DNA from 2 places in the Pseudomonas sp. GW822-FHT04C11 genome. Region 1 is predicted to be linked to the other one. Evidence: riboswitches for the same ligand, from Rfam matches in the RefSeq annotation. Region 1 holds a riboswitch; the other holds the start of a gene.
What was found. Region 1 has a riboswitch for cobalamin ahead of cobW (cobalamin biosynthesis protein CobW). Riboswitches for the same ligand answer to the same signal wherever they lie in the genome.

Region 1 (8,431 bases):
GCCGCTGGCAGCGACGTCGAGTAACAGATCCACCAGGTGATCGGGCAGCAGATTCACTTCATCGACATACAACACGCCGCCGTCGGCCTTGGCCAACACACCGGGGGAAAACTGCGCACGGCCTTCACCCAGCGCGGCGTCCAGATCCAGGGTGCCGACCAGCCGCTCTTCAGTCGCGCCCAACGGCAAGGTGACGAATTGCCCGCTGGCGAGCAAATCCGCCAGGCCACGGGCCAACGTCGACTTGGCCATGCCCCGCGGGCCTTCGATCAGCACGCCGCCGATTTTCGGATCGATGGCCGTCAGGCACAGCGCCAGTTTCAGGGCATCGGCGCCGACCACGGCGGAGAGCGGGAAATGCGGGGTGTCGGTCATCGGGTTTTCTCGTTCGTGATCAGTAATTGCGGTGTGGCGAGGGAGCTTGCTCCCGTCGGCCGGTCCGCGTTCGGGCGTAGCAGTCGTTAAACCAGCCAATGCGGTATGCCTGACAGAATGCAATTGCAGGTTTTAGGGCCGCTGCGCAGCCCAGCGGGAGCAAGCTCCCTCGCCACAGTTGCAGGCAGGTATCCGGTCAGCCGTCTTCTTCTATATCCAGCAGCAAATTCTCCAGCGCCTCGCGGTACTCGCCCGGCTCCTGCCACATCCCGCGTTGCTGGGCTTCGAGCAGGCGTTCGGTCATGTCGCGCAAGGCGTGCGGATTATGCTGCTGGACGAATTCGCGGGTCGACGGGTCAAGCAAATAGGCGTCGGCGAGCAAGGCGTACTGGTGATCGTCGATCAACTGCGTGGTGGCGTCGAAGGCGAACAGATTATCAACGGTGGCCGCCAGTTCAAAAGCGCCTTTGTAGCCGTGCCGCTTGATCCCGTCGATCCACTTCGGGTTCGCCGCTCGGGAGCGGATCACCCGGTTCAGCTCTTCCTTGAGGGTGCGGATCTTCGGCAAATCCGGCTGACTGTGGTCGCCATGGTAGCTCGCCGCCGCTTCACCGCTGAGGCTTTCGACGGCGGCGAGCATGCCGCCCTGGAACTGGTAATAGTCGTTGGAATCGAGCAAGTCGTGCTCGCGATTGTCCTGGTTTTGCAGCACCGCCTGAACCTGGCTCAAGCGCTGGGCGAACTGTTCGCGAGCGGCCGTGCCCTCATCGGAACCGCCATAAGCGTAGCCGCCCCAGTTCAGATAGACCTCGGCCAGATCCTCGCGGCTCTGCCACAAACGGCCATCAATGGCGCCCTGCACGCCCGCGCCATAGGCACCGGGCTTGGCGCCGAAAATCCGCCAGCCGGCCTGTCGTGCGGCGGCCTCCTCGTCCAGACCGGACTGGATCAGCGCTTCGCGTTCGCCGCGAACCTTGGCCGCCAACGGGTTCATGTCGTCCGGTTCATCCAGCGCGGCAACCGCTTGCACGGCCGCGTCGAACAACCGAATCAGGTTGGCGAAGGCATCGCGGAAGAACCCGGAAACGCGCAACGTCACATCCACGCGCGGCCGGTCGAGCAGGCTCAGCGGCAGAATTTCGAAGTCGTCGACCCGCTGACTGCCCGTCGCCCAGACCGGACGCACGCCCATCAGTGCCATGGCCTGGGCGATGTCATCGCCGCCCGTGCGCATGGTCGCCGTGCCCCAGACCGACAAACCCAACTGGCGCAAATGATCGCCGTGGTCCTGCAGGTGCCGTTCAAGAATCAGGTTCGCCGACTGGAATCCAATGCGCCAGGCGGTGGTGGTCGGCAGGTTGCGCACGTCCACCGAGTAGAAATTACGCCCGGTGGGCAGCACATCGAGGCGTCCGCGACTCGGTGCGCCGCTAGGCCCTGCCGGAACAAAGCGACCACTGAGAGCATCCAGCAGACCGCGCATTTCTGCCGGGCCGCAGGCGTCCAGGCGCGGTGCGACGACGTCACGCAAGCTGCCGATGATCGCGCTGACGTCACCCCAGCCGGGCTGACTCAACAACTCGACATCAGCGCTGAGCGCCTGCTCGATCAACTGCGCGGCGAACAGCTCAAGACGTTCGCGAGTGTCGCCAGCAGTGCGCCATGCCTCAGCGCTGAGCGTCTGCAATTCAGTCGGTTTCGGACCGGACCAAGGATCGGATAACACACAATCCAGTGGATCGAACCCGAGCGTGAACGCCTTGGCCAAGGCCCGCAACAGGCTCGATTGCGCCCCTCGACCGTCACCGCGCGGAATGCGCAGCAACGCCAGCAAGGTGTCGATGCGCAGACGCCCGCTTGGCGATTCGCCGAACACGTGCAGGCCATCGCGAATCTGCGACTCTTTCAGGTCGCACAAATAGGTGTCCAGACGCGGTAACCAGATCGCGGCATCGGCGTCGCTGTCGAGCTTCTCGTCCAGCTGCAATTCACGGTCGATATGGGTTTCACGCACCAGATTGAGGATGTCGCGCTGCAACTCCCGCGCACGGCGTGGGTCGAGCAATTGGGCTTCGTAATACTCGTCGGCCAACAGTTCCAGATTGCGCAACGGGCCGTAGGTTTCGGCGCGGGTCAGCGGCGGCATCAGGTGGTCGATGATCACCGCCTGCGTCCGCCGTTTAGCCTGCGCGCCCTCGCCCGGGTCGTTGACGATAAACGGATAGATATTTGGCAGCGGTCCGAGCAATGCATCTGGCCAGCAACTTTCAGACAGGCCAACGCCCTTGCCCGGCAACCATTCGAGGTTACCGTGCTTGCCGACGTGAATCACCGCGTGGGCGCCGTAGGCCTGACGCAACCAGAAATAGAACGCCAGGTAACCGTGGGGCGGCACCAGGTCCGGATCGTGATAGACCGCGCTCGGATCAACCTGATAACCGCGCGCCGGCTGAATGCCGACAAAGGTCAGGCCAAACCTGAGCCCTGCGACCATCATTCGTCCGCTGCGGAACATCGGGTCGTTTTCAGGCGATCCCCAACGTTCCAGCACCGCTGCACGGTTGGCTTCGGGCAAGGCGTTGAACATCGAGTAATAGTCGTCCAGTGCCAGGCTTTGCTGGCACGGGCGCAGGTCGATGCTCTCCAGGTCATTGCTGACCCCACCAAGCAATTGCTGAATCAGTGCGGTGCCGCTTTCCGGCAAATCGGCAGGCAACGGATAACCTTCTGCGTGCAGCGCCCGCAGGATATTCAACGCCGCTGCCGGTGTGTCGAGACCAACGCCGTTGCCAATCCGCCCATCGCGGGTCGGGTAGTTGGCGAGGATCAGCGCAATGCGTTTTTCAGTATTCGCCACCCGCGCCAACTCGACCCAGCGCCGTGCCAGTTCAGCGACAAAATCCATGCGTTCAGGTTGCGGTCGATAGCAGACCACATCGGACTGACTGCGCTCACTGCGCCAAGCCAGGTCCTTGAAGCTGATCGGGCGGCTGATGATCCGCCCATCGAGCTCCGGCAAAGCGATGTGCATCGCCAGATCCCGTGGGCCGAGCCCTTGCTCGCTGGCACGCCAACCGGGTTCGTTGTCCTGGGCGCAGATCGCCTGGATCACCGGGATATTGCGCCGGAAGGGTCGCAGATGCGGGGCTTCGGGGCTCGATTGAGCAAACCCGGTGGTGTTGAGAATCACCGAGGCCTGCACCTCATCCAGCCAGTCTTCGACCACCGTCAGGCAGCCGGGCTCTTTCAAACTGGCCAGCGCTATCGGCAGCGGGTTCAGCCCCGCTGCCTGCAAGCGCTGGCAGAAAACATCGATGAAAGCGGTGTTCGCCGCCTGCAAGTGCGAACGGTAAAACAGCACCGCCGCCACCGGTTGATCAAGCTGCCAGTCGGCTTGCCAATCGCCCAGCGTCGCGTTGCTTTTGTGTGGGTGGTAAATCGCGGTACGCGGCAGGGTCTGCGGTTCGGACCAGTGGTAATCGCGGCCCAGCCAACGGCTGGCCAGACAGCGATACAAATCCAGCGCATTGCCCATGCCGCCCTGACGCAAAAAGTGCCAAAGCCGCTCGCGGTCTTCGACAGGCACGGTACTGAGGTCGCTGAGCTCCGGGTCAGGACGGTCATCGCCCGGCACCAGAATCAGTTGCACACCGCGTTGCGACAGCTCCACCAGACGTTCGATGCCGTAGCGCCAATAGGCAATCCCGCCGTGCAGCGAGATCAGAATCACCTTGGCGTGGCGCAGCACTTCGTCGACATACAAGTCGACCGAGGCGTGGTTCTGCACCTGCATCGGGTTGGCCAAACGCAGGCTCGGATAGTCCTCGGGCAACTGCTGCGCCGCTTCGGCGAGCAGCGCCAGACTGGAGTCGCCGCTGCACAGAATCACCAGCTCGGCGGGGGTTTGGCCAAGGTCGGCAATGTTGTCATCCGAGACGAAACCGCCGGGCTGGGTCCTGAGCAGGTGCATGGGTTAAACGCTGAGCGCGGCGCGCAATTGCGCTTCGAGCAAGACGGCGTCCAATTGCTGGCCGATCAGCACCAGACGGGTGCTGCGCGCTTCGTCTGCGCCCCACTGACGGTCGAAGTGCTTGTCGAAACGCGTACCCACGCCCTGGATCAGCAGGCGCATCGGCTTGCTCGGGATCGCGGCGAAGCCCTTGACCCGCAGGATGCCGTGCTGAACCACCAATTGGGTCAGGGCGTCAAGCAACAGGCTTTCGTCGGCTTGCGGCAGTTCGATGGAAATCGAATCGAAGGCGTCGTGATCGTGATCATCGTGGTCGTCGCCATCGTGGTGATGGTCGTGGTGGCTGTGACGTCCGTCGATGTGCTCTTCAGAGCCGGCGCCCAGACCGATCAGCACGTCCAGCGGCAAACGACCGCTGCTGGCTTCGATGATCTTCACCGCTGGTGGCAGTTCTTCGGCGACTTCCAGGCGCACTTTGGCCAGATCCGCAGGACTGATCAGGTCGGCCTTGTTGAGGATCACCAGGTCGGCACTGGCCAGTTGGTCGGCGAACAGCTCGTGCAGCGGCGATTCGTGATCCAGATTCGGGTCGAGTTTGCGCTGGGCGTCGACCTGGTCCGGGAAGGCGGCAAAGGTGCCGGCGGCCACGGCCGGGCTGTCGACCACGGTGATCACCGCATCCACGGTGCAGGCGCTGCGGATTTCCGGCCACTGGAAGGCCTGGACCAACGGTTTTGGCAGGGCCAGGCCAGAGGTTTCGATAAGGATGTGGTCGAGGTCGCCGCGACGGGCAACCAGTTCGCGCATCACCGGGAAGAACTCTTCCTGAACCGTGCAGCACAAGCAGCCGTTGGCCAGCTCATACACGCGGCCGTTGGCTTCTTCTTCGGTGCAGCCGATGGAACATTGTTTGAGGATTTCGCCGTCAATGCCCAGCTCGCCGAACTCGTTGACGATCACCGCGATGCGCCGGCCCTGGGCGTTATCGAGCATGTGTCGCAGCAAGGTGGTTTTGCCCGAACCGAGGAAGCCGGTAACGATGGTGACGGGAAGTTTGGCCAGTGTTTTCATCGGATGCCCTTTGGCAAGGTGGCGGGCATACGGGACGACAACCGGCAGCGCTTGAGCGCGCGGAAGAATTCGCCACCGGATCACCCCGCCCGGTTGTAGTGAGAATCTGTATCGAGGCAGGTCTCCTGGCTGACGGTGGGCCAGTCATTCGACTGGCGGTTCCTGCACCTTCCCGCGCCTGAAAACAAAAGAGCGCAGTGGCATGGCAGAAACAAAACCGTTCACAGTTGCGGGGGCAGCCGCGGCATCGACCGCGTTCCCTTCTTAGCTTCGGCGCACGCGCCAAAGAACCTCGAAAGCGCAAGGCTACGCATCGCATCGGGGCGGGTCAATGTTCGCGATCCACCGTGGCGAGGGAGCTTGCTCCCGCTGGGTCGCGAAGCGGCCCCTCATTCCCGCAAGTACCCCGCGTGCACACGATTTACGACGGCTGCGCCGCCGAGCGGGAGCAAGCTCCCTCGCCACAGGGTTCTGCTTAGATCTCAACTGAGAACGCGTGCCAATTGACGCCCCGCCCTCGCCCATGCTCTCCTACACGCCTTGTTACGGGTGCCCTTCACAGGGTGAAACGGGAAACCGGTGAATCATGTGCTTTACTCAAAAGCCATGTCAGTCCGGTGCTGCCCCCGCAACGGTAAGCGAGCGAAGAATCAGATCCACTGTGCCAGCAGTTCGGCATGGGAAGGCGATTCTTGCAGGTTCGGCGAATGCCAGCCCCTCGTGAGCCCGGAGACCGGCCCGCAACACATCAATAACAAACCCGCGGTGGGCGGGCGCTGTTTTAGCCTCTGCGTGCCCGGCTCGCGGGGGTTTACATGCGCTCGATTCACCCACTGACTGACCAGAGGGAAGCGCCATGTCGATCATCAGCAGCACTCGCCACGTCACCGCCAGCACCACCTCCACCCTGAACCAACGCCTCGTTGCCGCTATTGGCGCATCGATTCTGGGCGCGTGCCTTGTGTATTTCGCCGGTTTCTCGCACATCGACGCGGTGCACAACGCCGCCCACGATACCCGTCACAGTTCTGCGTTCCCGTGCCACTGAGACCTGCCGAGATGATCAAGCGTATAGCGCAAACCGCAGGTTTCACCGGCTTGCTGGCCGCCCTGCTGCTGACCCTGCTGCAAAGCTTCTGGGTCGCGCCGCTGATTCTGCAGGCGGAGACCTACGAAAAAGCCCCGGCGGCTGAAGTCCATGAACATGCCGAAGGCGCCATGGCTGGCCACACCCACGATGCAGAGGCTTGGGAACCGGAAGATGGCTGGCAGCGCGTGCTGTCGACCACTGGCGGTAATCTGGTGGTCGCCGTCGGTTTTGCGCTGATGCTCGCGGGTCTCTACACCCTGCGCGCGCCGACTCGCACTTCTCAAGGCCTGCTCTGGGGATTGGCCGGTTACGCGACCTTCGTCCTCGCTCCGACCCTGGGCTTGCCGCCGGAATTGCCGGGAACTGCCGCCGCAGACCTGACACAACGGCAGATCTGGTGGATCAGCACGGCAGCGTCCACCGCTGTCGGTATCGCGCTGATCGTGTTCGCCCGGCATTGGCTGCTGAAAGTGCTCGGTGTCGCCATTCTGGCCGTGCCGCACATCATCGGCGCACCGCAGCCTGAAGTGCATTCGATGTTGGCCCCCGAAGCCCTCGAAGCGCAATTCAAGATCGCCTCGCAGCTGACCAACGCCGCGTTCTGGCTGGCCATGGGCCTGATCAGCGCCTGGTTGTTCCGCCGCAAAAGCGATGGTCAATACCACGCATGAGTGAAGCGCGCGCAGCGCCGACCCTGGTGATCGGCCTGGGCTGCCAGCGCGGCTGCCCGGCCAGCACGCTGCGCACGTTGCTCGACCAGGCGTTGCAGGCTCATCACATCGAATTACGAACGATCAAGGCCTTGGCCAGCATCGATCTGAAACGTGATGAGCCCGGTCTGATCGAGTTGGCCCGGCAACTGTCACTGCCACTGATCTGCTTCAGCAGCGAACAACTTTCCAGCTATAAACCGCAACTCAGCCATCGCTCGCAAATCGCTTTCGAGCGCACCGGCTGCTACGGCATAGCGGAAAGTGCCGCGCTGGCCCTCGCCGAACAACTGGCGCAGGCACCGGTAAAATTGCTGATCCCGCGACAAAAATATGCCCAGGCGACGTTTGCGTTGGCCGGCGCCGCCTAAAATCCTCGATAATCCCCGCCTTCGATCATGAGCAATCTTCATCTGAAGCCTTGCTTTGACAATTTTTCACAGGAGCCGGCCATGACCGTCTACTTCATTGGCGCAGGTCCCGGCGACCCGGAACTGATTACAGTCAAGGGCCAGCGACTGATTCGCAGTTGCCCGGTGATCATCTACGCCGGCTCGCTGGTGCCTGAAGCCGTATTGGAAGGCCATCAGGCTGAACAGGTGGTCAACAGCGCCGAATTGCACCTGGAACAGATCATCGAACTGATCAGAATCACCCACGACAAAGGTCAGGATGTAGCGCGCGTGCATTCCGGCGATCCGAGCCTGTATGGGGCGATCGGCGAGCAGATTCGTTATCTGCGCGAGCTGAGCATTCCGTTTGAAATCATCCCTGGCGTCACCGCCACTGCTGCGTGTGCAGCGCTGTTGGGGGCCGAGCTGACGCTACCGGACATCTCGCAAAGCGTCATCCTGACCCGCTACGCCGACAAGACCGCGATGCCGCCAGGCGAAGAATTCAGCAGCCTGGCCCAGCATGGCACGACCATGGCGATTCATCTGGGGGTCAATCACCTGGAGAAAATCGTCGCTGAACTGCTGCCGCATTACGGCGCAGATTGTCCGATTGCAGTGGTTCATCGGGCCAGCTGGCCGGACCAGGATTGGGTGGTGGGAACGCTGACAGACATCGCCGAAAAGGTTCAGGCCAAGGGATTTCGACGTACGGCGCTGATTCTGGTGGGTCGGGTGCTGGGCAGTGACACCTTCAGCGAATCGTCGCTGTACCGCGCCGGGCATGCACATCTCTACCGCCCTTAGGTGCACACATAACCTG
Region 2 (8,431 bases), on a different contig from region 1:
GCCCCGGTTTTCGCTCCCGCCCAATCGTTCTCGCCTGCCGCTGAAGACGTGCTGATTCGCGCGCTGGGTCTGGTCGGCACGCCTTATCGTTGGGGTGGCAATACACCGGATTCAGGTTTCGATTGCAGCGGCCTGATCGGTTACGTCTACCGCGATGCAGCGGGTATTTCCCTGCCACGTTCAACTCGCGAGATGATCGGCATGCAGGCGCCGAACGTTGGCCTGGAGGCTCTGCAAACCGGTGACCTGATCTTCTTCGCCACCAATGGCGGCTCGCAAGTCAGTCACGCCGGGATCTACGTCGGTGAAGGTCGCTTCGTGCATGCACCCGCCACGGGTGGTACGGTGAAGCTCGACAGTTTGTCCAAGGCCTATTGGCAGAGAGCCTACCTGAGCGCCAAGCGTGTTATCGAGCCTGAGCATCTGGCGCACAATTTCTAGTTCGCAGAGGTTGTCATGACCGCTCGCACACTCAATCTCGACGATTCCCTTTATAACTACCTGCTCGACGTTTCCCTGCGCGAAACGCCGCTGCAACGCCGCTTGCGTGACGAAACCCAGGCACTGCCCATGGCGCGCTGGCAGGTGGCGCCCGAGCAAGGTCAGTTCCTCGCCTTGCTGGTCAAGCTGACGGGCGCCAGGCGCTTGCTTGAAGTCGGCACCTTCACCGGTTACAGCGCCTTGTGCATGGCGGCCGCCTTGCCGGATGACGGTTCGTTGATCTGCTGTGACATTCCCGGAGACTACAACGCCACTGCGCGCCGTTACTGGCAAGAGGCTGGGCTCGCTGGGCGCATCGATTTGCGTTTGGCCCCCGCGTTGCAAACCCTGGCTCAACTTGAGCAGCAAGGACAGGGCGGTTGCTTCGATCTGATCTTCATCGATGCCGACAAGGCCAACTATCCGGCTTATCTGGAAAGCGCTTTGCGGCTGCTGCGAAGTGGTGGGCTGGCGGTATTCGACAACACACTGTGGAGTGGGCGAGTACTGGAAGAAAATCCCGCGAGCGAAGACACCCGAGCCATCCAGGCACTCAATCGCGCCTTGAAGGACGACTCGCGTGTCGATCTGTCGTTGTTGCCATTGGGCGATGGTTTGACGCTGTGCCGCAAGCTGTAGGAGCCGAGCTTGCTCGCGATGGCGGTGTGTCAGGTAAGCCGTAATCGCTGGCAAGCCAGGCTCCTGCAAGTCCGTGTTGTTATTTGGCGGCTGACACGCGCCAGATCTTGTTCCCCACGTCATCGGCCACCAGCAAGTCACCCTGTTTATCGATCACTACGCCCACCGGGCGACCCATGGCTTCTTCATTCTTGTTGAGAAACCCCGTCAGCACGTCGACCGGTTGCGCTGCCGGCTTGCCAGCGCTGAACGGCACGAAGATGACTTTGTAGCCACTATGTGGTTTGCGGTTCCAGGAACCATGCTGGCCGATAAATGCGCCTTCAGTGAACGGAGCTGGCAGCTTGCTGCCTTCGGCGAAGGTCAGGCCCAGCGAAGCGGTATGCGGTCCAACCGCGTAGTCCGGGGCGATGGCCCTGGCGACGAGGTCCGGGTTTTGCGGTGTGACGCGCGCGTCGATGTGCTGGCCGTAGTAACTGAATGGCCAGCCGTAGAAGCCGCCGTCCTTGACCGAGGTGATGTAGTCCGGCACCAGGTCGCTGCCGATTTCGTCCCGTTCGTTGACGGCGGTCCAGAGTTTTCCACTGCGCGGTTCCCAGTCCATGCCGTTGGGATTGCGCAGGCCGGAGGCGAAAATCCGATGGTTGCCGGTAGCGCGATCGACTTCCCAGATCGCTGCACGTCCTTCTTCCTGCTCCAGGCCATTTTCACCAGCGTTGCTGTTGGAGCCGACCGTGACGTAGAGCTTGCTGCCGTCCTTGCTGGCGATGACGTTTTTGGTCCAGTGATGATTCAGCGTGCCGCCGGGCAGGTCGATGACGTTCACCGGTTTGGCGGTGATGGACGTTTCACCGCTTTCATAGTGAAAGCGCAGCAGGCGGTCAGTGTCGGCGACGTACAGGTCGTTGCCGACCAGGGTCATGCCGAACGGCGAGTTGAGGTTCTCGATGAAGGTCGTGCGGGTTTCAGCGACGCCGTTGTGATCCTTGTCACGCAGCAGGGTGATCCGGTTCGCGCTTGGTACGCCAGCCCCGGCGCGGCCCATGACTTTGCCCATGACCCAGCCGCGAATGCCTTTGCTGTCGTCGGGCTTGGGTGGCGCATTGGTTTCAGCCACCAACACGTCGCCGTTGGGCAGTACATAGAGCCAGCGTGGATGATCAAGTCCTTCGGCAAATGCCGCCACCTGAGTGCCTGGCGCGGCAATCGGCTTTGCGCCCGTTGGCCAGCCGACCGCCGGTGCGATGTTCACTGTCGGGATCAGCGTCTTGTGCGGTTCCGGCAGCTTGGGCGATGGGCCCGTGCCGTCCGACACTGGCAAGGTGGCGGACTCCCCGCAGGCGGCGAGCCCTCCGGCGATGGCGATAACAAGGACGAATCGAGGCTTGAGCATGCTGATTTCCCTATGAATGCATCACCTCATCATAGAGGAACCTGATCGATGGAAGGTTCAACCTGTCAGCCGCGGGCCTCTTTGAGCAATACCGCGATGCCCGGATGGTAGTTGCCGGCTTCGTTGTGCAATTTGCGATAGGCGTAGGGAAAGTACCAGGCCACTGCGCAGGTGTGTTCCTTTTGCAGATCGTCGACCATGTCCTGGAGTTCTTCCGGCGTAGGGCTGTGCTGGGCTTTTTGTGGGGCGACGAACAGGCAGCCGAGCTTCAGGTCGCTGGCGTAGCTGATTTTTTTCGCATCGCTCACGACATCGAGCAAGGCCTGGGTCAGATTCAGGTTGTTGACTCGCGGCCAGCGTTGCGTGGCTTGAAGGTAGGCGCGTTCTTCTCCACTGGCGATAAACAGGTCGGCGCGGCCATTACGCTCGCCTTCCTCGATCTGCTTTTTTGTCGGAGTCTGTTCAAGGGTGACCATTTCTGCCATCCACGCCGCCGCTGAAAGCAGGCTCAGGTTGGCGCGTTCGTCAAACCAGTAAGGGCTTTCGTTATCGCCGCGTACCGCGTTGTAACGGTCGATGCACTCGAACCAGCGTTCCAGTACCGGGCGCAGGAATTCCAGCTTCGGGTTACTGATGATCATGCCTTGCATGTTGCCCCCTCTTTGTTCTTGTAATGTAAGGTTGTGGCTCTTTGATATCACCGCTTTCAGTGTGGCACAAGATTGGCGCCAGTTTATTGATCGGGATCGGTTTCTATCCATTGATGAGCCCCCGGCTTTAATTGACGCTCCACCCCCAACCCTCTAACCTTCGCGACTTGTTTCAGGTGCTCTGTGACCCTGTGGTCGACCGAGTGAAACAGGGAAGCCGGTGAGGGCGCGTTCTTTGACAGAGCGGGCGACGATCCCGGCGCTGCCCCCGCAACGGTAAATGAGTAAAAGCTGCGCTTTGAGCCACTGTGTCGAAGGTCGATATGGGAAGGCGCGCAGTCAGGCGTCAGCCGCTTATGAGCCCGGAGACCGGCCTGATCCATCCAGCGGCATCACGGTGGGCGATGCCAGGCTTCTTGCCGTCTATTTCTATGCCTGCCCGCCGTTATCCAGCCTCAACGGAGAGCTCCCCCCATGACTGATTCCCCCGATCGTGACGAACGCCATCTGGCACGCATGCTGCGCAAGAAAGCCGTGATCGATGAGCGCATTGCCAACTCGCCGAATGAATGCGGCTTGCTGCTGGTCCTGTCCGGCAACGGCAAGGGCAAAAGCAGTTCTGCGTTCGGCATGCTCGCCCGGGCGATGGGCCACGGCATGCAGTGCGGCGTGGTGCAGTTCATCAAGGGGCGCAGCAGTACCGGCGAGGAGCTGTTCTTCCGGCGGTTCCCGGAACAAGTGCGCTTCCACGTGATGGGCGAAGGTTTCACCTGGGAAACCCAGGATCGCCAGCGCGATATCGCCGCCGCCGAGGCCGCATGGGACGTCTCCCGCGAATTGCTGCGTGACCCGGCCATTGGTCTGGTGGTGCTCGATGAACTGAATATCGCCCTCAAGCACGGTTATCTGGACCTTGATCAGGTGCTCAGCGACTTGCAGGCGCGTCCGCCGATGCAACACGTGGTAGTCACGGGTCGTGGTGCCAAGCCGGAAATGATCGAACTGGCGGACACCGTTACCGAAATGGGCATGATCAAGCATGCTTTCCAGGCCGGGATCAAAGCGCAGAAAGGCGTTGAGCTGTGAGTGAGCCGCGTTTTTGCCCGGCGGTACTGATTGCCGCGCCGGCTTCCGGTCAGGGCAAGACCACTGTCACCGCGGCGCTGGCCCGTTTGCATCGCAATCAGGGGCGCAAGGTCCGGGTGTTCAAATGCGGTCCGGACTTTCTCGATCCGATGATTCTCGAGCGCGCCAGCGGTGCGCCGGTGTATCAACTGGACATGTGGATGGTCGGCGAGCAGGAAAGTCGTCGGCTGTTGTGGGAAGCCGCCGCTGAGGCTGATCTGATTTTGATCGAAGGCGTGATGGGGTTGTTCGATGGCACGCCGTCCAGCGCCGATCTGGCGCGGCATTTCGGTGTGCCGGTGCTGGGCGTGATCGATGGCACCGCCATGGCTCAGACCTTCGGCGCGCTGGCGTTGGGGCTCGCACGTTATCAGCCGGACTTGCCGTTTGCTGGTGTCTTGGCCAACCGCGTCGGCACCTTGCGTCACGCGCAATTGCTCGAAGGCAGCCTCACTGAAGGCTTGCGCTGGTACGGCGCCTTGTCCCGGGAAACCGGAATCGAATTGCCTAGCCGTCACTTGGGGCTGGTCCAGGCCAGTGAATTGAATGACCTCGATCTGCGCCTCGACGCTGCGGCCGAGGCGTTGGCCAGCAGCTGCGAAGTGGCATTGCCGCCTGCCGTCGAGTTCGCTGCGCCTGACGTGATTACCGCCGAGCCATTGTTGGCCGCTGTGCGAATCGCGGTGGCTCGCGATGAAGCGTTTGCCTTCACGTATGGCGCGAGCCTCGACTTGTTGCGGGCGATGGGCGCCGAGTTGCGATTCTTCTCGCCGATCCATGACCGTGAACTGCCTGAAGCGGACAGCTTGTATCTGCCCGGTGGTTATCCGGAATTGCACCACGTGGCGTTGGCTGAAAACCGCACAATGCTCGATGCGATTCGCGCACACCACGCCGCTGGCAAGCCGTTGCTGGCCGAATGCGGCGGCATGCTCTATTTGCTCGACTCACTGACCGATGTCGATGGCACGCGCGCTGAGTTGCTGGGGCTGCTGGCCGGTGATGCGGTGATGCAAAAGCGTCTGGCCGCGTTGGCCCTGCAAGCGGTCGAATTACCTGAAGGCGCGTTGCGCGGCCACACGTACCACCATTCATTGACCAGCACCGAGCTTGAGCCGATCGCTCGCGGCCTGAGCCCTAACGGCGGGCGCGGTGCCGAGGCGGTTTACCGTGACGGGCGGATGACGGCGTCTTATGTGCACTTTTATTTCCCGTCCAATCCATCGGCGATCGCCGCGCTGTTTGCGCCAGACCTGAATCTTGTAGAGGCGGGCTCGCCCGCGAAGCGGCCATGACCGACAACGCATTTTCCGAGGCCGAACGCGAAGCGGTGTATCGCGCGATTGCCGAGCGTCGCGACATGCGTCACTTCAGTGGCGGCAGCGTCGAGCCCGAACTGCTTCGGCGGTTGCTCGAAGCGGCGCATCGGGCGCCGAGTGTCGGTTTGATGCAGCCTTGGCGGTTCATCCGCATCAGCGACCGAGCGTTACGCGGCAGGATCCAGCAACTGGTGGAAGAGGAGCGAGTACGCACCGCCGAGGCGCTGGGCGAACGCTCCGATGACTTCATGAAGCTGAAAGTCGAAGGCATCAACGACTGCGCCGAAGTACTGGTCGCCGCGCTGATGGATGATCGCGAGCGGCATATCTTTGGCCGTCGGACTTTGCCGGAAATGGACATGGCGTCGTTGTCCTGCGCGATCCAGAATCTTTGGCTGGCGTCCCGTGCCGAAGGTCTGGGCATGGGCTGGGTCTCGTTGTTCGAACCGCAAGCCTTGGCCGATCTGCTCGGCCTGCCGCCGGGGGCCAAGCCGCTGGCGGTGTTGTGCCTGGGACCGGTCAAGGAATTTTACCCGGCGCCAATGTTGGTCCTTGAAGGCTGGGCGCAGGCGCGTCCGCTAAGTGAAATGTTGTACGAGAATTTTTGGGGAGTGAGTCAATGAGTGTGGCGTTGCTGAGTGTCGCCGGCGTAGCGCTGGATGCGCTGCTGGGCGAACCCAAGCGCTGGCATCCGCTGGTGGCGTTCGGCCGTTTTGCCGATCGTGTCGAGCAACGTTTCAACTCTGCCGGCCGTGGCTGGCGCAGTCATGGCGTCACAGCCTGGGTGATGGCGGTGCTGCCGCTGACCCTGTTGATCACGGCATTGTCCTGGTTGCCTTACATCGGCTGGGTCGTCGAGATTCTCGCGTTGTATTGCGCTCTCGGTCTGCGCAGCCTCGGTGAGCATGTCGAGCCGGTGGCTCAGGCCCTGCGCAGCGACGATCTGGATGAAGCACGCAAGCGTGTCGGTTATCTGGTCAGTCGTCAGACCAGTGAGCTGGACTCGACCGAAGTGGCCCGTGCCGCCACCGAATCGGTTCTGGAAAATGGCAGCGACGCGGTATTCGCCGCGCTGTTCTGGTTTGTCGTCGCGGGTGCGCCGGGCGTGGTGCTCTATCGACTGAGCAATACCCTGGACGCCATGTGGGGTTATCGCAACGAGCGCTTTGAACGCTTCGGCTGGGCGGCGGCGAAAATCGACGATGTGCTCAACTATATTCCGGCGCGTCTGGTGGCGTTGACCTACGCACTGCTGGGTAAAACCCGTTTGGCACTCAAATGCTGGCGCACGCAGGGGCCGACCTGGGACAGCCCGAACGCCGGGCCGGTGATGGCTGCTGGTGCGGGCGCTCTGGGCGTCGAGTTGGGCGGGGCGGCGATCTATCACGGTGAACTGCATCAGCGTCCACAGCTGGGCGAAGGTGTGCCGGCAGACGCCAACTCCATCGATCGCGGCTGGCAGCTGGTTCAGCGTGGGGTATGGCTTTGGTTGCTGATCCTCTGTGTGGGAGCCGAGATTTATGCTTGAGCACGGTGGCCGCTTGCGCAAGGCGGCGTTGCGGTACGGCATCGCCGAAGCCGATTGGCTCGACTTGTCCAGCGGTCTGGCACCTTGGCCGTGGGCAATCCCGGACATCCCGTTACGGGCCTGGGCACGCTTGCCGGAAACCGATGACGGCCTGGAGCAGGCTGCACGCGAGTACTATGGCGCCTCGCAGGTGCTGCCGGTCGCGGGCTCCCAGGCGGCTATCCAGTTGCTGCCACGCCTGCGTCGCGCCGGTAAAGTCGGCGTGCTCTCGCCCTGTTATGCCGAGCACGCTGAGGCCTGGCGTCGCAATGGCTACGTCGTGCGTGAAGTGCTGGAGCAGGAAGTCGACTTTTTCCTCGATAGCCTCGACGTGCTGGTAGTGGTTAACCCGAACAATCCCACCGGCCTGAGCCTGACCCCGGAACGTCTGCTCGACTGGCATGCACGGCTGGCGCAGCGCGGTGGCTGGCTGGTGGTCGACGAAGCCTTCATGGACAACACCCCGCAGTTGAGCCTGTCGTCTTATGCCGATCAGGTTGGCTTGATCGTCTTGCGTTCGTTCGGCAAGTTTTTCGGCTTGGCCGGGGTGCGATTGGGTTTTGTGCTGGCTGAGCGCAAGTTGCTCAAACTGCTCGCCGAGCAGGTCGGTCCTTGGGCGGTCAGCGGGCCGACCCGGGTATTGGGTCAGGTCTGTTTGCGTGACACCCAAGGTCATGCTCGCCAGCGTCTGCGCAGTGAAGAAGCGAGTCAGCGTCTGGCTGAAGTCCTCGAACGTCACGGCTTTAAGCCGCACGGTGGTTGCGCGTTGTTTCAGTGGTTGATCACCGATCACGCAGAGCATCTGCACGAATTCATGGCCCGACGCGGCATCTTGCTGCGCCTGTTCACCCACAACAGCAGCCTGCGGTTCGGCTTGCCGGCCGATGAAGCCGATTGGCAGCGCCTCGAGCACGCTTTTGAAGCCTACACCGAGGAAACCTCATGACCACGTTGATGGTGCAGGGCACCACCTCGGACGCCGGCAAAAGTACCCTGGTAACCGCGTTGTGCCGTTGGCTGACGCGCCAGGGGGTTCGCGTGGTGCCGTTCAAGCCGCAGAACATGGCGCTCAACAGTGCGGTAACCGCCGACGGCGGCGAAATCGGCCGCGCTCAAGCTGTGCAGGCCCAGGCGGCCAACCTTGAGCCACACACCGACATGAACCCGGTGCTGCTCAAGCCCAATAGCGATACCGGCGCGCAAGTGATCATTCACGGACGTGCCGTGACCACCATGAACGCAGTCGCCTATCACGACT

Region 2: linked by a shared signal. The riboswitch ahead of cobO (cob(I)yrinic acid a,c-diamide adenosyltransferase) and the one ahead of cobW (cobalamin biosynthesis protein CobW) in region 1 are both predicted to bind cobalamin.

Annotation. Positions count from the first base shown of each region.
Region 1 is NZ_JBXAMS010000004.1:257,880-266,310, forward strand. It holds gene AC1RJ3_RS08995 (magnesium chelatase ATPase subunit I) at 1-375, opposite strand, end outside; gene cobN (cobaltochelatase subunit CobN) at 572-4,345, opposite strand; gene cobW (cobalamin biosynthesis protein CobW) at 4,349-5,416, opposite strand; cobalamin riboswitch at 5,515-5,726, opposite strand; cobalamin riboswitch at 5,947-6,172, shown strand; gene AC1RJ3_RS09010 (CbtB domain-containing protein) at 6,273-6,464, shown strand; gene AC1RJ3_RS09015 (CbtA family protein) at 6,476-7,177, shown strand; gene AC1RJ3_RS09020 (cobalamin biosynthesis protein) at 7,174-7,587, shown strand; gene cobM (precorrin-4 C(11)-methyltransferase) at 7,669-8,415, shown strand.
Region 2 is NZ_JBXAMS010000009.1:7,584-16,014, forward strand. It holds gene AC1RJ3_RS16240 (C40 family peptidase) at 1-441, shown strand, start outside; gene AC1RJ3_RS16245 (O-methyltransferase) at 457-1,119, shown strand; gene AC1RJ3_RS16250 (PQQ-dependent sugar dehydrogenase) at 1,199-2,512, opposite strand; gene AC1RJ3_RS16255 (hypothetical protein) at 2,578-3,162, opposite strand; cobalamin riboswitch at 3,320-3,554, shown strand; gene cobO (cob(I)yrinic acid a,c-diamide adenosyltransferase) at 3,637-4,248, shown strand; gene AC1RJ3_RS16265 (cobyrinic acid a,c-diamide synthase CobB) at 4,245-5,582, shown strand; gene bluB (5,6-dimethylbenzimidazole synthase) at 5,579-6,229, shown strand; gene cbiB (adenosylcobinamide-phosphate synthase CbiB) at 6,226-7,134, shown strand; gene cobD (threonine-phosphate decarboxylase CobD) at 7,127-8,119, shown strand; gene AC1RJ3_RS16285 (cobyric acid synthase) at 8,116-8,431, shown strand, end outside.